4 regions of the Janthinobacterium sp. GW823-FHT06H09 genome follow, and region 1 is predicted to be linked to each of the others. Evidence: predicted binding sites of a transcription regulator. Region 1 holds the regulator's gene; each other region holds the start of a gene.
The links. The regulator sigma-54, encoded in region 1, starts transcription at its own class of promoters, with help from an activator protein. The targets are predictions, from matches to a motif close to TGGCANGNAANCTGCTTT.
Positions count from the first base shown of each region.

Region 2: AC1Q6X_RS06690 (circularly permuted type 2 ATP-grasp protein) is a predicted target of sigma-54. The motif match lies at 3,276-3,293, and genes of this name have one in related genera.
Region 3: adh (aldehyde dehydrogenase) is a predicted target of sigma-54. The motif match lies at 2,961-2,978, and genes of this name have one in related genera.
Region 4: AC1Q6X_RS24805 (PEP-CTERM sorting domain-containing protein) is a predicted target of sigma-54. The motif match lies at 3,099-3,116, and genes of this name have one in related genera.

Region 1 is NZ_JBXAHC010000013.1:133,086-138,073, reverse strand. It holds gene lptC (LPS export ABC transporter periplasmic protein LptC) at 1-143, shown strand, start outside; gene lptA (lipopolysaccharide transport periplasmic protein LptA) at 169-750, shown strand; gene lptB (LPS export ABC transporter ATP-binding protein) at 750-1,505, shown strand; gene AC1Q6X_RS21835 (RNA polymerase factor sigma-54) at 1,510-2,988, shown strand; gene hpf (ribosome hibernation-promoting factor, HPF/YfiA family) at 3,058-3,417, shown strand; gene AC1Q6X_RS21825 (enoyl-CoA hydratase/isomerase family protein) at 3,549-4,634, shown strand; gene rapZ (RNase adapter RapZ) at 4,635-4,988, opposite strand, start outside.
Region 2 is NZ_JBXAHC010000003.1:400,918-405,905, forward strand. It holds gene AC1Q6X_RS06675 (TonB-dependent receptor) at 1-984, shown strand, start outside; gene AC1Q6X_RS06680 (hypothetical protein) at 1,070-1,942, shown strand; gene AC1Q6X_RS06685 (sensor histidine kinase) at 2,026-3,153, shown strand; gene AC1Q6X_RS06690 (circularly permuted type 2 ATP-grasp protein) at 3,329-4,798, shown strand; gene AC1Q6X_RS06695 (alpha-E domain-containing protein) at 4,792-4,988, shown strand, end outside.
Region 3 is NZ_JBXAHC010000030.1:9,176-14,163, reverse strand. It holds gene AC1Q6X_RS27485 (PQQ-dependent methanol/ethanol family dehydrogenase) at 1-883, opposite strand, end outside; gene AC1Q6X_RS27480 (DUF779 domain-containing protein) at 910-1,299, opposite strand; gene adh (aldehyde dehydrogenase) at 1,355-2,875, opposite strand; gene AC1Q6X_RS27470 (beta-propeller fold lactonase family protein) at 3,212-4,168, opposite strand; gene AC1Q6X_RS27465 (TonB-dependent receptor family protein) at 4,373-4,988, shown strand, end outside.
Region 4 is NZ_JBXAHC010000019.1:33,075-38,062, forward strand. It holds gene folP (dihydropteroate synthase) at 1-130, shown strand, start outside; gene glmM (phosphoglucosamine mutase) at 170-1,507, shown strand; tRNA gene AC1Q6X_RS24790 (tRNA-Pro) at 1,645-1,721, shown strand; tRNA gene AC1Q6X_RS24795 (tRNA-Arg) at 1,816-1,890, shown strand; gene AC1Q6X_RS24800 (hypothetical protein) at 1,962-2,141, opposite strand; gene AC1Q6X_RS24805 (PEP-CTERM sorting domain-containing protein) at 2,301-2,867, opposite strand; gene AC1Q6X_RS24810 (GbsR/MarR family transcriptional regulator) at 3,174-3,725, opposite strand; gene cydD (thiol reductant ABC exporter subunit CydD) at 3,863-4,988, shown strand, end outside.

The sequences.
Region 1 (4,988 bases):
TGCCTGTCGATATCCTGACGGGCGCCTCGCGCATCAATGGTATCGGCATGAAGGCCAATAACGCCACCGGCGTGGTGGAAGTGCAGAATGCCTTGCGCATGGTCCTCCCGCCGAAACCGCGCCCGGCCGCGGCGGCAAAATGACAGAATGAAACAAGGAAACCATACTATGAAGAACATCTTGCTGTTGAGCGTATTTTCTCTGGCCCTCATGGGCGTGGCGCATGCCGAGAAGGCCGATTCCGAGAAGGAAGCCGTCATCACGGCGCGTAGCGGCCACGTCGATGACGTCAAGCAGATTCGTACCCTGACGGGCGACGTCGTGCTGGTCAAGGGCACGCTGACCATGAAGGCGGGCCGGGCCCTGATCACGGAAGACCCGCAAGGCTACCAGTTCATCACCTTCTGGGCCGATCCCGGCAAGCTGGCCACCTTCCGCCAGAAGCGCGATGGCGCCGGCGACCTGTGGGTCGAAGGCGAAGCGGAGCGCGTGGAATACGACAACAAGACGGAAGTGGTGAAACTGTTTTCCAAGGCCAAGCTGACGCGCCTGGAGGGCACGAAAGTGACGGATGTGGCCAATGGCGCCTTCATCTCGTATGACAGCCGCAAGGAAGTATTCAAGATGGAAAATTCCGACAGCGGCACCAGCACCTCCGACGGCGGCAGCGTGCGCATGGTGATCCAGCCGAAGACCAAGGCGCCCGCGGCGGAGAAAGCGCCGGCCACACCTGTGCCAGGAACGAAATAATGGACAATACCCGTTGCGGCAGCACCCTGATCGTTCGCGGACTGCAGAAAACCTATGGCAAGCGGCAAGTCGTGCATGATGTCTCGCTGCAAGTCGAATGCGGCGAAGTGGTGGGGCTGCTGGGCCCGAACGGCGCCGGCAAGACCACCTCGTTCTACATGATCGTCGGCCTGGTGCCGTCGGATGGCGGCAGCATCGACATCAGCGGCGTGGACATTTCCAGCCTGCCGATCCACCGCCGCGCACAGATGGGCCTGTCGTATCTGCCGCAGGAGGCGTCCGTGTTCCGCAAGCTGACGGTGGAAGACAATATCCGCGCCGTGCTGGAAATCCAGACCGTCGAAGGCCGTCCTTTGAAGAAGGCCGAGATCGAGGAACGCCTGGATAAACTGCTGGCCGACTTGCAGATTGAAAAGTTGCGCGAGAACCAGGCGCTGTCCCTGTCGGGCGGCGAGCGCCGCCGCGTGGAAATCGCCCGCGCCCTGGCCACCGATCCCCGTTTCGTGCTGCTCGACGAACCGTTCGCCGGCGTCGACCCGATCGCCGTGATCGAGATCCAGCGCATCGTGCGCTTCTTGAAGGAGCGCAATATCGGCGTGCTGATCACCGATCATAATGTGCGCGAGACGCTGGGTATTTGCGACCGTGCCTACATCATCAACCAGGGCTCGGTACTGGCGTCGGGACGCCCCGACGACATCATCGCGAACGAGTCGGTACGCCGGGTCTATCTGGGCGAACACTTCCGCATGTAAGCCAATGAAACAATCATTGCAGCTGCGCACTTCGCAGCACCTGGCACTGACGCCGCAGTTGCAGCAATCGATACGCCTGTTGCAATTGTCTACTCTGGAATTGCATCAGGAACTCGAGCAACTGCTGACGGACAATCCCTTGCTCGAGCGCCTCGACGATCCACTCGACCGTTCGCTGCGCCTGCTGTCCGACGGGGCCTTGAGCTCCACGGCCGCGCCGGCCGAAGCGCCGCCCCAGCCGCCAGGCCAGGAGGCGCCCGCGGCGCCGGCCGAAGCGGAAACCTTTGACGGCGAGGCGGGCGAGGGCCCGGCCGCCGCGGATGGCGGCGACAGCGACTGGAGCGAAGCGAGCCGGGGCAAGGCGCCCGACGACGAAGATTCCCGCCCGCAACTGGAGGCCCATCACTGCACCCTGCGCGAACACCTGATGGAGCAGATGCGCGTGACGGTGCTCGAATTGCGCGACCGCGCGCTGGTCGAGCTGATCATCGACGCGCTCGACGACAATGGCTACCTGGAAGAGTCGCTCGACGACATCCTGGCGCGCCTGCCGGAAGAGCTGGAAATCGATGCCGACGAGATGCGCACGGCCTTGTCGCTGCTGCAAAGTTTCGATCCGCCCGGCGTGGGCGCGCGCAATGCGTCCGAATGCCTGGCGCTGCAGATCAAGCGCTTGCCGCACATCGCCATGGTGACGCGGCGCATGGCCCTCGTCATCGTGGAAAAGCACCTGGCCTGGTTTGCCCAGCGCGATTTCAACAAGCTGAAAAAAGCCCTCGATTGCGACGATGAAGACTTGCGTGAAGCGCAGACGGTAATTCGCCAGTGCAACCCGCATCCGGGCGCCGTGTTCGCTGCGGACGTGTCCGATTACGTGGTGCCCGACGTCGTCGTCAAGCGCGCGCGCAATGGCTGGCAAGTGACCCTGAACAACGACGTCATGCCGCGCCTGCGCGTCAATGCCATGTACGCCAACTTGCTCAAGCAGGGCAAGGGCGAGGGCGCCATGGGTGCACAGTTGCAGGAAGCCAAGTGGCTGATCAAGAATATGCGCCAGCGCTTCGACACGATTCTGCGCGTGGCGCAGGCGATAGTAGAAAGACAAAAGAACTTTTTCTCGCATGGGGCCGTTGCCATGCGCCCCCTTGTGCTCCGTGAAATAGCTGATACACTGGGTTTACACGAGAGTACTATCTCGCGGGTAACAACTCAAAAGTACATGCTGACCCCGCACGGCATGTTCGAGTTGAAATATTTCTTTGGTAGCCACGTCGCCACCGAAGCGGGGGGCGAAGCGTCATCGACGGCGATACGGGCATTGATCGTGCAACTGACAGGAGCAGAAGACCCTAAAAATCCTTTATCCGACAGTAAGATTGCGGACATGCTGGGGGAACAAGGCATGGTGATTGCGCGACGTACTGTTGCCAAATACCGGGAAGCATTAAAAATTCCGCCAGTGAGCCTGCGTAAGTGTTTGTAAGTTTTTTTCGGTTCCTCTGCGGGCCGGATACGATGGACCGCACGAACCCGATCATCTTTAGGAGTGTGTATGAATCTCACCATCAGCGGACATCATCTCGAAGTGACACCAGCCATCCGTGAATACGTACAAACGAAGCTGGAGCGCGTGAAACGTCATTTCGATCAAGTTATCGATATCGCCGTGATTCTGACCGTGGATAACCTCAAAGAGAAAGAAAAACGTCAAAAGGCCGAAGTCAACCTGCGTCTGAGTGGTAAAACTGTCTATGTGGAAAGCCTGGCACACGACCTGTATGCCGCGATCGATACCCTGATCGACAAGCTCGATAGGCAAGTGATGAAATACAAAACCAAAGTGCAAGGGCACGGTAAAGAGGCGATCAAGCATCTGCCAGACAGTTCGGAAGAAGAATTCGCCCCCGCCTAAGCGGCCCGCGACTTTCAACCGGCTGTGATCAACTAAGGGCGCACATTGCGCCCTTTTTTGCGTCCAGCGAAACGCAATGTTCGCCGCGCAGGCGCTAGAATGTTTGCACTTTCACTTCTTTCCTGCCTGCCATGAGCGACCTCGTCCAGATTTCCATCCGCCACCGCACGGGCCACATCGTGCTCGACCGTCCGAAAGCCTTGAATTCCCTGTCGCTGGAGATGGTGCGCGCCCTGAGCGCGGCCTTGCTGGCATGGCGCGACGATCCGCAGGTGGACGCCGTGGTGATCCGCTCCAGCAGCGAAAAAGCCCTGTGCGCGGGTGGCGACATCCGTTTCTTTTACGATGCGGGCCTGGCCACGCCGCAGGGCGGCAGCGCCTTGCTGGAAGATTTCTTTACGGAAGAATATGCTTTAAATCATTTGATCCATTTTTATCCGAAACCGTATATCGCCGTCATGGATGGGGTGGTGATGGGCGGCGGCATGGGCGTGGCGCAAGCGGGGCCCGGCAACCGCCTGCGCATCGTCACAGGCCGCACGCGCATGGCTATGCCGGAAGTCAATATCGGCCTGTTCCCCGACGTGGGCGGCAGTTACTTTTTGTCCCGTCTGGCCGGTCAGCTGGGCCTGTACCTGGGCTTGACGGGTTTGACGATCAACGCGGCCGACGCCCTGTACACGGGCCTGGCCGACGTGTATCTGCCCGAGGCGCAGATGGGGGCGCTGCTGGCCCTGTTCGAGTCCACACCGGGCGAGGCCTTGCCGGTCGCCATCAAGGCGCTGGCGGCGCCTTTCCAGGCCGAGGCGGGCGCTTCCCTCCTGGCCACGGCGCGCGCGGCGCTGGACCGCCATTTCAGCGCGGGTTCGGTGGCCGCCATCATGGCCTCGCTGGCGCAGGATGACGGCGCATTCGCGGCGAAGGCGCTGGCGGCCATGCGCCTGCGCTCGCCCTTGATGATGTCGGTGACCCTGGAGTTGCTGCAGCGGGGCGCCCACCTGGGCGTGGCCGATTGCCTGCGCATGGAGCGCACGGTGGTGCGCCACAATTTCGAACATGGCGAAGTGCTCGAAGGCGTGCGCGCGCTGGTGGTCGACAAGGACAATGCCCCGCGCTGGCAGCCTGCCAGCCTGGACGGGGTCGACGCGGCCATGGTGGCGCGTTTCTTCGCCCCCGTCTGGCCGGCGCAAGCCCATCCGCTGCGCCACCTCGACTGATTAAGAACGCTCGCGGTGGCGCAGCACGACTCTTTCTTTGGGGCCGAAATACTGCGCCAGCCGTTCCGCCATGTACACGGAGCGGTGCTGGCCGCCCGTGCAGCCCAGCGCCACCGTCAAATAGCTGCGGTTGTCGGACTTGAACGACGGCAACCATTTCTCGATGAAGGCGCGGATGTCGGCCAGCAGCTCCAGCGCGCTCGGTTGCGCGTCGAGGAAAGCGATCACGGGCGCGTCGCGGCCGTCGAGCGGGCGCAGGGCCAGGTCGTAATAGGGATTGGGCAAGGCCCGCACGTCGAAGACGAAATCGGCATCGAGCGGCACGCCCAGCTTGAAGGCGAACGATTCGAAGAA
Region 2 (4,988 bases), on a different contig from region 1:
ATCTACCATCCGCTGGACGTGGCCATGCCGCCCACCCTGCCCGCGAACTCGGGCGGCGTGATGAACGACCCACGGCTGACACAAAAAACTATCCTCAACAGCTACGCCGTGGCCGATACCATGGCCTTCCTCGACGACCGGCTGCTGCTGACCGTGGGCCTGCGCCGCCAGCAGATCCGCGATGCGGCATATGCCTACGGCACGGCCGTGCAATATTCCAGCTATGACAAGAGCGCCACGACGCCCGTGGCCGGCATCGTCTACAAGGCCGGCAAGAACGTGTCGGTCTACGCCAACTACATCGAAGCGCTGGTCAAGGGTCCCGTTGCCAGCGGCACCTACTTCGATGGCAAGGAGAACCAGCTGGTCAGCAACCATGGCGAAGTCTTCGCGCCCTACAAGTCGAAGCAGAAGGAAATCGGCATCAAGTACGACGGCGGCAGGCTGGGCATGAGCGCCGCGCTGTTCTCGACCGCCAAGCCCTTGCCGGCCGTGGTCGGCTCGCGCGCCACCTTGTCGGGCGAACAGCGCAACCAGGGCCTGGAACTGTCCGTCTTCGGCACGCCGATGGCGGGCGTGCGCCTGCTGGGCGGCCTGACCTGGCTCGATACGGAACAGCGCAAGACCGACAAGCCGGCCAACAATGGCAAGAACGCCATCGGCGCGCCAAAAACACAGGTCAGCGTGGGCGGCGAATGGGACGTGCCCGGCGCGCCAGGCTTGAGCCTGAATGCCCGCACCGTCTACACCTCGACGCAGTATGCGGATCTGGCCAACAGCAAACAGTTGCCGTCCTGGACCCGCGTCGACATCGGCGCGCGCTACCTGACGCAGGTGGCGGGCCATGACGTGACCTTGCGCGCGCGCATCGACAACGTGGCCGACCGCAGCTACTGGGCCTCGGCCGTCTCCTCGTTCGATGCGGGCAGCCTCGTGCTGGCCGCGCCGCGCACCTTCGTCGTGTCGGGCAGCGTGGCGTTTTAAGCGGACCGACGCGAAGCTGCCCCTTCCCCGGGCAGCTTCGCGTGCGCGCCTGTGCCAACGGCCGGATTTGGGCGACAATGCCCGCATGAAACTCCCTGCCCTCCTGTTATTGCTGTGCCTGTCCCTGCCCGCCGCTGCCCAAAAGCAGGCCGGATGCCCGTATGCCGCCTGGAAAAGCGGCTTCAAGGGCGATGCGCGGGCGCAAGCCACCTGTCTGCTGCGCCCCGTGAAACTGTATGCGCGTCTGGGCGACAGCGCGCCGCTGCCGGCCTTTCTTGCCGCCCACGTCGGCCAGCGCACGGGCATCGTCCCCATCGCCCTGCGCGCCTGGCTGGCGGAACAAGGCATCGCCGAGGCGGACGCGGGCGGCGCCGTCGATGCACCGCTGTCGCGCGCCGTGGGCCGGCTGGCCGCGCCCATGGCCCGCTATTTCGTCATCCACGACACCAGCTACCCGAATTTCTTGTTAGAAACTATTCCCGATCACATCAACGACGCCAGCTGGGATTTCAACGACTTCAGCTTGCGCAATCCGGCGCTGGGCGGCGGTCCGAAAGGCCATGTCTACGTGAACCGCCTCGGCGATTCATTGGCCGTGCGCGACTTTGGCACGGCCAGCTATGCCAGCAAGCTGGAAAAGGACAAGCCGTCGCTGACGGGTCTGTTCCTGCACGTGGAACTGGTGCAGCCGCGCAACTCCGTGCCCGGCGGCGGCAAGGGCAACGACGGCCTGGCGCCCGATCCCGGCTTTACGCCGGCCCAATACGACCGCCTGGCCCTGCTGTATATCGCCGCCAGCGTGCGCAAGGGCACGTGGCTGATTCCCGCCTTCCACGCCGTGCTCGATACGGGCTTTGCGAACGGTCATGACGACCCGCAAAACTTTTCGCTGGAGCAATGGGATGCGGCCCTCAGCCATTTGAGCGCCGTCATGACAGGCGCCCACGCGTCAAATTGAACGCCACCTGCGCGCCGATTTGGAGGATACTTTAGCTCCCGCCTTGCATCGCGCGGATGCCGGGATGTCGATGGGGAGCCGCGATGACCTATGCCTCTGACCAGAAAATGCTTGCGCTGGACATGCCCGCCCGCACGCGGCGCATCTTCAGCATGCGCGATGCCGTGCTGACGCAGTGGGAGCACGAGGTGCGCGCCAAGGTACGCGGCGCCGATGCCTTGCTCACGCCCATCCTCATCAACACCTTGCCCGCCTTCTTCGACAACCTGGCCGAAGCGCTCACGCCAGGCTACCCGCGCGACGACGCCACCAGCAACACCAACGCGCCTGCCGTGCATGGCAACGAACGGGCGCGCATGACCAGCTATGGCCCGGAACAGGTAATTCAGGAATACCAGATTTTCCGCGACTGCTTCGCCGCCGCCGCGCTGGAGGCGGGCGTGCCGCTGCGGCGAAAGGACTGGAAGGTGATCAATGCCTCGATCGATACGGGCATCCGCGAAGCCATCCTGGAATTTACCGCCATGCACGAAAGTTTTCAGCGCCGCATCGCCGCCGGGCTGTCGCACGACATGCGCAATCCCCTGTCCGTCATGCTCAACAGTGCACAGCTGCTGCAGCGGCGCGCGCAACAGCCGGACGTGGCGGCGCTGGCGCTGAAAATTATCGAGCACGGCAAGCGCCTCGACGACATGATCCAGGAATTGCTCGATACGCTCAGCTACCACCGGGGACAAAAGCTGCCCCTCGTCCTGCGGCGCCTCGACGTACTGCCGCTGGCACGGCAGGTTGCCGACAGCGTCAATATCGGCCATCCGGGCAAATGCATGGTCAGCGGCACCTCCGTGACGGGCTGGTGGTGCGAAAATTCGCTGCGCCGTGCCCTGGAAAACCTCGTCGTCAATGCCGTCAAGTATGGCGACGACGGTCCCATCCATATTCATATCGACAGTTTGCGCGAACGCATGATCTTGAGCGTGCACAACACGGGCAGCAATATCGCGCAAGACCAGACGCAGCGCATCTTCGAATACCTGCGCCGCGAGCACGAAGGCAACGCGCCCGGCTGGGGCATCGGCCTGCCCTTCGTGCAAAACGTGGCGGAAAGCCACGGCGGCAGCGCGCTGGTCGACAGTGCGCCGGAAACGGGCACCACGTTTACCATCGACCTGCCGATCGATTGCCGGCCCTTCGTCACGCCAGGCGCCTGACCTCACCTGCCCTGCGCCCCATCTGCCGGCAAAATCGCTGCCGTAGCGCACCAAAGCGGTGCGGATGACGGTTTTACGCCACAAAAGTGGTCATTTTTTACATACTTTCGGGCGTGCGCCATTGGCACGCTTCCTGCTGAGCTATAGTCAGACACGGCTCAAGGGAAATCACAACATGGCAAATTTTTTCAATGAAATGACTGCAGATGACGTGGGTACGGACAGCAAGGTACGTGAACACTATCGTGAATTCAACAACTGGCTGGAACAGCAATCGCCCGAGACCATCGCCCGCAAGCGGGCCGAAGCCGACCTGACGTTCCGCCGCGTCGGCATCACGTTCGCCGTCTACGGCGACGATGCCGGCACGGAACGCCTGATTCCGTTCGACACCATCCCCCGCATCATCCCCGCTGCCGAATGGGCGCAGATGCAGACGGGCCTGATCCAGCGCGTGCAAGCCTTGAACATGTTCATCCATGATATCTATCATGAACAAAACATCATCAAGGCGGGCATCATTCCCGCCGAGCAAATCTACAAGAATGCCCAGTACCGCCCGGAAATGCAGGGCATTGCCGTCGCTTCCGACATCTATGCGCACATCGCCGGCGTCGACATCGTGCGCGCGGGCCAGGGCGAATTCTATGTACTGGAAGACAATCTGCGGGTGCCGTCCGGCGTATCCTACATGCTGGAAGACCGCAAGATGATGATGCGGCTGTTCCCGGAACTGTTCGCGCGCAACCGCATCGCGCCCGTCGACCATTACCCGGACATGCTGCTCGACAACCTGCGCTCCGTCGCGCCCATGGGCGTCGATGACCCGACGGTCGTCGTCATGACGCCCGGCATGTACAACTCCGCCTACTTCGAGCACGCTTTCCTGGCCCAGCAGATGGGCGTGGAACTGGTCGAAGGCAAGGATTTGTTTGTCAACGACAATTCCGTCTACATGCGCACCACGCGCGGGCCCAAGCGCGTCGACGTCATTTATCGCCGCGTCGACGACGATTTCCTCGACCCGCTGGCCTTCCGCTCCGATTCCTCGCTGGGCGTGCCGGGCCTGCTGTCCGTCTACCGCGCGGGACGGGTCACCCTGGCCAACGCCATCGGCACGGGCGTGGCCGACGACAAGTCGATCTACCCCTTCGTGCCCGACATGATCAAATTCTACCTGTCGCAGGAACCGATCCTCAACAACGTGCCCACGTACCAGTGCCGCAAGGCGGCCGACCTGTCCTACGTGCTGGCCAACTTGCCGAAACTCGTCGTCAAGGAAGTGCATGGCGCGGGCGGCTACGGCATGCTGGTGGGGCCCGCGTCGAGCCTGGCGCAGATCGAGGATTTCCGCCAGCGCCTGCTGGCCAATCCGGACGGCTACATCGCCCAGCCGACCTTGGCCCTGTCCGCCTGCCCCACGTATGTCGAGGCCGGCATCGCGCCGCGCCACATCGATTTGCGTCCGTTCGTGCTGTCCGGCAAGACGATTTCCATGGTACCGGGCGGCTTGACCCGCGTGGCGCTCGGCGAAGGCTCGCTGGTGGTCAATTCTTCGCAGGGAGGCGGCACCAAGGATACCTGGGTACTGGAAGCCACATTATCAGAAGAAAAAGCAGCTTTTGCAGGAGAGAAAACATGCTGAGCCGCACTGCCGATCATTTGTTCTGGATGGCCCGCTACACGGAGCGGGCGGAAAATACGGCGCGCATGCTCGACGTCAACATGCAAACGTCCATGCTGCCCCAGTCCGAGCAGGACGCGGAGCAAGGCTGGCGCGCCACCCTGGGCATTTCCGAGCTGCAAAGCGCGTACGACCACCAATATGGCCGCTT
Region 3 (4,988 bases), on a different contig from region 1:
ACAGATTGTCGCCGGGACGCAGATGGCTGTTCCACGGCGCCGGGTTGCCGGTGCCGAAATACGCCAACTTGGTCTGCGGATCGTAGGTGCCGCCCATCCACGTCGAGGCGCCGCCCGTTTTCCACAGGTCGCCCGGCCAGGTCTTGTTCACGGTACCGGACACGCCGTTATCGATGGCCTTGCCGTCCTTGTCGTAGCGGTGGCCCATATGGCCTTCCACCGTCGGACGGCTCCACACGAGGTCGCCCGTCATGGGGTTGCGCGCCTCGACCCGGCCGACGATGCCGAATTCGCCGCCCGACACGCCTGTCAGCAGCAAACCTTCGGCGATCAGCGGCGCCGCCGTCATCGAGTAGCCGGCCGCGTAATCGTCAACTTTCTCCTTCCAGACGATCTTGCCCGTGTTCTGGTCCAGCGCCACCAGGTAGGCGTCCAGCGTGCCGAAGATCACCAGGTTGCCGTACAGGGCCGCGCCGCGGTTGACCACGTCGCAGCACGGCATGATGCCGTCCGGCAAGCGATGCTCATATTTCCACAGTTTGGCGCCCGTTTTCAGGTCGACGGCAAAGATGCGCGAATACGATGCCGTGACGAACATCTTGCCGTTGTGAATCAACGGCTGCGATTCCTGGCCCCGCTGTTTTTCGCCGCCGAACGAGAACGACCAGGCCGGCACCAGCTTGGCCACGGTCTTGTCATTGATCTGCGTCAACGGCGAATAGCGCTGGCCCTGCGTGCCCATGCCGAACGACAGCACGCTGGACGGATTCTTCGCCGTGCTGTCGAGCATGGCGGTGGTGACATTGCCCACGTCGGCCGCCTGGACCAGTGATGCCAAGCCCAAACCGATGAGTATCCCCATGATGTTTTTCTGCACAATCATCTCCCTCTGTTTTATTAGTATGTGTGTCAAGTCTTGCGGTGTTCATGCGGCTGGGCATGCAACAAGGCGCACTCTTCATCGGTGAACAGGCGCGAGCGCGTCAAAAAGCGCTTGCCCGTGCCGTTGTCGAGTGAAAACATGCCGCCATTGCCATCGACCACATCGATAATCAACTGGGTATGCTCCCAGTACTCGAATTGCTCGAGTCCCATGTAGAACGGTGCGCCATTCAAATTGCCGAGATAAATGTCGGTATCGCTGACATCGAACTCGCCCAGCGCGTAGCACATGGGCGCACTGCCGTCGCAGCAGCCGCCCGACTGAAAAAACATCAGCGGGCCGTGACGCTGGCGCAACTTGTCCATCATTTCCAGCGCCGCATCGGTGGCGACCACCCTGGCAATTGCTGCACTCATGGCATCCCTTTCTGCGCGCCGCGCCTGGACTACGGGCGCGGCGCCTGTTGCCGGTTTAGAAGAAGCCCAGCGCTTTCGGGCTATAGCTCACCAGCAAGTTCTTCGTTTGCTGGTAGTGGTCGAGCATCATCTTGTGGTTTTCGCGGCCGATGCCCGATTGCTTGTAGCCGCCGAAAGCGGCGTGGGCTGGATACAGGTGGTAGCAATTGGTCCACACGCGGCCCGCCTGGATGGCGCGGCCCATGCGGAAGGCGCGCGAACCGTCACGCGTCCACAAGCCGGCGCCCAAGCCGTACAAGGTATCGTTGGCAATCGCCAGCGCTTCAGCTTCATCCTTGAAGGTGGTCACGGACACGACCGGTCCAAAAATTTCTTCCTGGAAGATGCGCATCTTGTTGTGCCCCTTGAACACGGTCGGACGCACGTAATAGCCGCCTTCCAGGTCGCCCGCCTGCGTGTTGCGCTCGCCCCCAGCCAGCACCTCGGCGCCTTCCTGGCGGCCGATGTCGAGGTAGGACAGGATTTTTTCCAGCTGCTCCTGCGACGCTTGGGCGCCGATCATGGTGGAAGAATCGAGCGGATTGCCCTGCTTGATGGCGGCCACGCGCTTCAGGGCCCGTTCGATGAATTTCTCGTAGATCGATTCCTGGATCAGCACGCGCGATGGGCAGGTGCACACCTCGCCTTGATTCAGCGCGAACATCGCAAAGCCTTCCAGGCACTTGTCGAAATACTCGTCGTCCGCATCCATCACGTCTTCAAAGAAGATGTTCGGCGATTTGCCGCCCAGCTCCAGGGTGACGGGAATCAGGTTTTGCGCGGCATAGCCCATGATCAGGCGGCCCGTGCCCGTTTCGCCCGTAAAGGCAATCTTGGCGATGCGCTTGCTCGAGGCCAGCGGCTTGCCCGCTTCCAGGCCGAAACCGTTGATGATGTTCAACACGCCCGGTGGCAGCAGGTCGCCGATCAGCTCGATCAACACCATGATGGAAGCGGGGGTTTGCTCTGCCGGTTTCAGGACGACGCAATTGCCGGCCGCCAGGGCTGGCGCCAGTTTCCACACGGCCATCAGAATCGGGAAATTCCACGGAATAATCTGGCCCACGACACCCAGCGGCTCGTGGTAGTGGTAGGCATAGGTTTCCGCATCGATTTGCGCGACGGAACCTTCCTGCGCGCGGATGCAGCCGGCGAAGTAACGGAAATGGTCGATGGCCAGCGGAATGTCCGCGTTCATCGTTTCGCGGATCGGCTTGCCGTTATCGATCGTTTCCGCCGTGGCGATCAGGCTCAGGTTCTGTTCGATGCGGTCGGCGATGCGGTTCAGGATATTGGCGCGCTCAGCGGGCGAGGTCTTGCCCCAGGCATCCTTGGCGGCATGGGCGGCGTCCAGCGCCAGCTCGACGTCTTCCGTCGTGGAACGGGCGATTTCGCAAAATGGCAAGCCCGTGATCGGCGTGATGTTAGGAAAGTATTCACCTTTTACTGGTGCAACGAATTTGCCGCCGATGTAATTGTCATAGCGTTGTTTGAAGGGATTGGCTACGCCCAGTTTGCTGATGTCTGCGAGATTCATGTCGTCCTCTATCGGGTTAATTAGAATGGAATTACTTAATTAAAATCAAACGTCCTGGTACAGATGGGGTGAGTACACGCAGTCTTCCGCAAATGCCGTGCCAGCTCGCCATCCCACTACAAACTTAGCCGCTTTTACCCCTGTTACAAGGGCGCGGCCTCAATGCCGGTGCGCTTTTCGGCGCATGCCCGGGCTTGAGCCGCGGGAGCGGGCCTGTTTGCGTTTTGAACAAGGTGAAGGCATCCTGTTCCAATCCGGGCCAGCCCTGCTGCTGCGGCCCGTCGCCGCTGCACAATGGAACAGGTGTACCAGACTGGAACACCTGTTCCTGTAACGCTACCGAATCACCACGCCCCATGGCAATTCGCCGACGGCAATATCGGCCACCTTGCGCGCGCTGGCCGTATCGATGACGGAGACGCTGTTCGAGCGGCCATTGGCCACGTACAGCTTGGCCCCGTCGGGCGTGATGGCCATGTTCCATGGGCGCTTGCCGACGGGAATGGTGGCCGTCACCTGCTTGCTGGCCGTATCGATCACCATCACCGTGCCGTCCGTGCCATTCGATACATACACTTGCTTGCCACCGGGATGGACGACGATGCCATTCGCATTCTTACCTGCTGGAATGGTGGCGATGGCCTTGCGCGCCGTCATATCGATCACGTAGACGGCATTGACCAGTTCGCACGCCACGTAGGCAAGGCCCGAATCCGGACTGAAACCGATGCCGCGCGGACGCAAGCCCACGGCAATGGACGCGACCTGGCGGCGTTGCGCCACGTCGATGACATCGACTTGCTCGGCCTCTTCCGCACTGACCAGCAGCCAGCGCCCATCGGGGCTGAAGACGGCATGTTCCGGGTTGCGTCCCTGCACCTTGATATCGGCAAGCACGACGCCCGTCTGGCCATCAAGCAAGGCCACGCTATTGTTTTCCTCGACGGCCACGGCCACGTAACGACCGTCGTGCGAGGCGCTCACGCCTTCGGGCGACTTGCCCAGCGCCACCATTCGGACTGGTGCGCCAGCTTCGTTATCGATCAGCAGCAAGGCGCTGCTGGCCGCATCGGTGACAAACAATTGCCGCCCGGTGGGGTCGGCGGCGATGCCGCGCGGACGCTTGCCTGTGGCGATCTGGCGCACGACCTGGTCGGTCGCCGTGTCGATCACGCTCACGGTGCCCGATTTTTCATTGGGGACATAGGCAAAAGGAGCGGCCTGGAGGGCGGTGCTGGCAAGCGCCGGCAGCAGCCAGCACACCTGGCGCAAGCGCGGGAAGAAGTTGGGCATAATCACCTTTTCAATGGCAAAACACAGGAAAAGCGCGCGGTAGCGGCGCATCTGATAATTGCTGCATGCAAACGCCGTGCCACTGACACGCGTATAATTTCCGCCCACCAATGGAGACATGGCAGGCATATTGCTTGATACAACTATGCAGACCTGCGCCGCTCACGCGCTCAAGCAGGCTTTTATTCACATTGGAGAATCCGCATGCAGCATCGTTTCCGCCTGAACACCATCGCCAGCCTGTTTGTCGCCGGCAGCGCCACCCTGGCCCCCCACGTCTTTGCCGCCGAGCCCGCTGACTTGGCCGCCGGGCAACTCATGGATACGGTGGTCATCAGCGGCAGCCGCATCGCCCACCCCAGCCAGGAAGTGCCCGCGTCCATCGACGTCGTCGACAGCACCCGCATCCAGGACGGCCAAATCCGCGTCAATGCCTCGGAAGCGCTGGCCGCCGTGCCGGGTCTGGTCGTACAAAACCGCCAAAACTACGCACAAGACTTGCAAATCTCGTCGCGCGGCTTCGGCGCCCGCTCGGCCTTCGGCGTGCGCGGCGTCAAGCTGATCAGCGATGGCATTCCCGCCAGCATGCCCGACGGGCAAGGCCAGGCTGCCACCTTCAACCTCGATACGGCCGAGCGCATCGAAGTGCTGCGCGGGCCGTTTTCTGCCATCTACGGCAACCATTCGGGCGGCGTGATCCAGCTGTTTTCCAAGGATGGGCAAAATCCCCCGTCCGTCGAACTGAACGTGACGGGCGGCAGCTTCGGCACCAGCAAGGTGGACCTGTCGGCGCAGGGCCAGGCAGGCGGCATCGGCTACG
Region 4 (4,988 bases), on a different contig from region 1:
CGTCGAGCAGCGCCTGGCCGGCAGTGTTGCCGGTGCGCTTGCGGCGGTAGCGCAAGGCGCGGAAATTATTCGTGTGCATGATGTAGCAGAAACCGTCGATGCCCTGAAGGTCTGGCGCATGGCGCATTGAAGCTGTAAGATTCATTATAAACAACAAAAAGAGAAATTTATGACGCGTAAATATTTTGGCACCGATGGCATTCGCGGCCTGGTGGGCACCGCTCCGATCACCCCCGACTTCGTCATGCGCCTCGGCTATGCGGCCGGCAAGGTGCTGGCCAAGTCGCAGGGCGGCAAGGCGCGCCCGACGGTACTGATCGGCAAGGACACGCGCATTTCCGGCTACATGCTGGAAGCGGCGCTGGAAGCGGGCCTGTCGGCCGCCGGCGTGGACGTGATGCTGGCCGGCCCCATGCCGACGCCGGCGATCGCTTACCTGACGCGGGCGCTGCGCCTGTCGGCTGGTGTGGTCATTTCCGCCTCGCACAATCCGTATCACGACAATGGCATCAAGTTCTTTTCCGGCCAGGGCACCAAGCTGCCCGACAGCGTGGAACTGGAAATCGAAGCGGCGCTCGACGAGCCCATGGCTTGCGTGGCGTCGGACAAGCTGGGCCGCGCCAAGCGCCTCGACGATGCCCAGGGCCGCTACATCGAATTTTGCAAGAGCACCTTCCCGAACGAGCTGGACTTGCGCGGCCTGAAGATCGTCGTCGATTGCGCGCATGGCGCCGCCTACCATATCGCGCCGCACGTCTTCCATGAACTGGGCGCGGAAGTCATCGCCATCGGCAACAAGCCCGATGGCTTCAACATCAATGCGGGCTTTGGCGCCACGGCAACCAAGGCCATGGCCGAAGCCGTCGTCGAGCACGGCGCGGACCTGGGCATCGCCCTTGACGGCGACGCCGACCGCCTGATCATGTGCGACGCCACGGGCCGCTTGTACAACGGCGACGAATTGTTGTACGTCATGGTCAAGGACCGTCTGGCGACGGGTCCCGTGGCCGGCGCCGTCGGCACGTTGATGACGAATATGGCGCTGGAAGTGCTGTTCAAGCAGCAGGGCATCGGCTTTGCGCGCGCCAAGGTGGGCGACCGCTACGTGCTGGAAGTCATGAAGGAAAAGGGCTGGATACTGGGCGGCGAGGGCTCGGGCCATTTGCTGTGTCTGGACCGCCACACGACGGGCGACGGCATCGTCTCTGCGCTGCAAGTATTGTCCGCGCTCAAGCGCAGCGGCCAAAGCCTGCAGCAATGCCTGGCCGAACTGGTGCTGTTCCCGCAAACCCTGATCAATCTGCGCGTGGCGCCCGGTTTCGACTGGCAGAAGAATGCCGCCATGGTGGCCGAGAAAGAGCTGGTCGAGGCCGAACTGGGCGACACGGGCCGCGTGCTGATCCGCGCTTCGGGCACCGAACCGCTGATCCGTGTGATGGTGGAGGCGAAGGACAAGGAGAAGGCCGAGAGCATGGCGCGCCGCATCGCCGACAAGGTCGGCAGCTGAAAACGCCCAAGGCGGCGTTGCACTGCCTTGCCCTGAACGTTTTCAGCAAGCCTCTTCAAGCAGGCGCGATAGTTATTTCCATCTAATTCGCCTGGGGCAATTGACGAAATTGGGCAGGGGCGTTATTATCTTGTCTTCGGAGTGTGGCGCAGCCCGGTAGCGCACCTGGTTTGGGACCAGGGGGTCCAAGGTTCGAATCCTTGTACTCCGACCAAAGTCATAAGCGGGCTGTCAGAAATGACAGCCCGTTTTCTATTGTGCGACGCCTTGGCATTGCTGGCGCGCATAGACTAAAATGCTGCACCTTTCCGCCCATCGTTCAACGGATAGGACAACGGTCTTCTAAACCGTGAATGGGGGTTCGATTCCCTCTGGGCGGACCAGTTCATGCTGGTCATGCACGCGACAGCCTGTCGCATTGCCATCACTCTTCATCTTTTGCCTGCCTGCCGTGTCACGGCTGCGCAAACAGTACCACGCTCAGCAAATACAACAGCGGCGCCGCGAACAGCAGCGCGGATAGTAGCGACCCCATTTTCTTGCTGGACAGCCGGGCCAGGCGCAGCCGTTCCCGCGCGGGCAAGTGCTGGCGGATCACGCTGCGCGCGCGTGGCTGAAACGGTTGTTCGTGCATGAGATCTCCCTCGTCGATCAGCAGTGGATGCCGTCGAGCATAGCGAGAGGGATCTAAAAATGGTGTAAAAAGCGTGCCTGGCGCCGCAAGCGCGGCGTAAAGATGCGGCTGGCATGGAGGCGGCAGCGGACGCCGTTGCGCCGCTGCCGCTGGTGATGCTTACTTTCCCTGGCGGCGGCGTGCCAGGAAGCCCAGCAGGCCCAGGCCGGCGAGCAGCATGGCATAGGTTTCAGGTTCCGGCACGGCGGAAATGAAGGCCCTGTAGTTGCTCAGATCCTTGGGCAGGCCTTCCACCGTGAACGTGGTGCCGGCAGCCACTGGCGCGGCCCAGTGGAACACCAGTTCGCCCTGGCCGAAGTGGATGGCCAGATAGTCATAGGCGGCCGCGCTCGTATAGGAATTGACCCCGCCGCTCAGGCCTGCCGTGGTGCCGGCAGTGCAGCCCGAAGTGGCGCTGTCGCAATACGAAACGGCGGCGCCCAGGCTGCTGCCGAACACGCCATTGATGTAGCCCTGGATGTCCGAGGGGCTCTGCGGCACCAGATTATCGTCATAATATTTCACCTCCAATGCCGGTGATGGCGAATAGGTGACGGTGCTGCCGGCAATGACGAAACCGCTGGCCGGCCCCACATCGACCCAGGTGGCCGCTTGCGCTGCACTTGCCAGTACGGTCATTGCGGCCAGCATGGATGCCTTGACGGCAATGCTTTTTATGCTTTTCATGAAAATCCCCTTGTGCTTGAGACAGTTGCTACATCGTGTAGGGATACGCCCCTGCCTGCCGGGGAAGTCATCCCATTGCCCGTTTTTAGCTGCTATTTCCTGCGCGTATTGAGTACGCAAATGCAAGCTTACTCTTGATGTAAATTAATACAATTTTAATAATTCTATTGGTTTGCTTGACAACATCGCATGCGGCTATGTATGGATGTGCTAGCGATGGCCAACATGACGTTAGGAAATAGCGTGACAAGGCGCGCCAGCTTGTGCTAGCGGCGTTCGGACTTGGGAAAAGGGGAGGCGGGTGCTTCAGTCGCTGTTGTTGCTGACGCCAAACAGGCGATCCTTGGCGTTGAGCAGCTTTTGTACCTTGGCGCCCATTTTCATCAGTTGCGCCATCGATTCGGGCGACAGGCGCTGCAAGTCGTCGAACCAGGTGTTGGCCAGGTCGACCAGTTCATACATTTCGCGCATGCGCTCCTGCGCATATTGATCCACGGGTTCCGTGGCCGGGGCCAGCAGCGCTTCGCGCAGCACTGTCAAGGTCGGGGCCACCTCGCGGCGGCGGCGCTCGGCGGCCACCACGCGGAAGATTTGCCACACGTCGCCCAGCGAGGAAAAATACTCGCGCCGGTCGCCGGGGATGCGCGACTGGCGGATCAAGCCCCAGCCCTGCAATTCCTTCAGGCCGATGCTCACGTTCGAGCGCGAAAAACTCAGGTGCTCCGCGATTTCATCCGCGTGCAAAGGATGCTCCGCGACAAACAACAAGGCGTACACTTGCCCCACCGTGCGGTTAAAGCCCCAGCGGCTGCCCATCTCGCCGAAATGGCTGACGAAGGTCAGGATCAGCGGCGTCATTTGGATATTTTGAGTTTTCATAATTATCTGAATTTTTTCACGCCAAACCGCCAGGGTCAATTGATATATGTCATGTTTCGCAGTATTATACAAAAAATCGAATTTACAGAAAATTCTGAAAACTCAAAAAATATAAGATGACGACCTCGCCACTGTCCTTGCCCCGCTTTATTCTTCCCCGTGCCGCCAGTCTGGCGCAAGGCGGCGCCGCCTTGCTGTGGCTGCCGCAAGCGGCCTTGCTGGCCTGGGCCGTCCAAGCCATGCTCGATGGCGCGCCGTGGCGCGCGGCCCTGTTGCCGGCCGCCGGCGTGCTGCTGCTGGGCATGCTGCGCGCCGGCTGCGAAGCGTGGGGCGCGCGGCGCATGTATGCGGCCGCGCGCGCGCACCTGTCCACCTTGCGCGGGCAAGTGGCGCAGGCGCTGGCGCGCCGTTCGCCGCTGGACCGCCAGCGCGCCCAGTCAGGCCAGGCGGCCAGCGTCATTGCCGAGCAGGCCGAAGCCATCGTGCCGTATCTGGTGCGCTACAAGCCGGCGCGCTGGAAAGTCATGCTCGTGCCGCTCGTGATCCTCGCCGTGGTGACGCCGCTGTCGTGGATCGCCGCGCTGATCCTGCTCATCGCCGCGCCTCTGATTCCCGTCTTCATGGCCCTCGTGGGCATGGGTGCGCAGGCGGCCAGCCGCGCGCAGATGGTGGAAATGGGCAGCATGAACGCCTTTCTGCTGGACCGCCTGCGCGGCCTGGCCACCTTGCGCGCGCTCGATGCCGTCGATGCCACGGCCGCGCGGCTGGACGTCTCGTCGCAATCCGTGCGCCGGCGTACGATGGTGGTGCTGCGCATCGCCTTTTTGTCGTCCGCCGTGCTGGAACTGTTTTCCGCGCTGGGCGTGGCCATGGTGGCCGCCTTCATCGGCTTCTCGCTGCTGGGCAGCCTCGATTTCGGCACCTGGGGCCGCGAACTGACGTTGGGGCAGGGCTTGTTCATCCTGCTGCTGGCGCCCGCGTTCTTCGAGCCGCTGCGCGAGCTGGCCGCCGTCTGGCACGACAAGGCGGCCGGCGAGGCGGGCCTGGCCGGACTGCACGATCTGGCCGCCGAGGGCGTGCCTTTGCCGGGCTTTGGTGCGGAAGTTGCCGCCGTCTCCGCCGCCGCCATGGCGGTGGCGCCGCCGCCCGCCATTGACATCCATCAACTGCGCTTTGCCCATCCCGGCGAAGCGCCCGTGTTCGACGGCTTGGACTTGAGCGTGCGCGCCGGCGAACACGTGG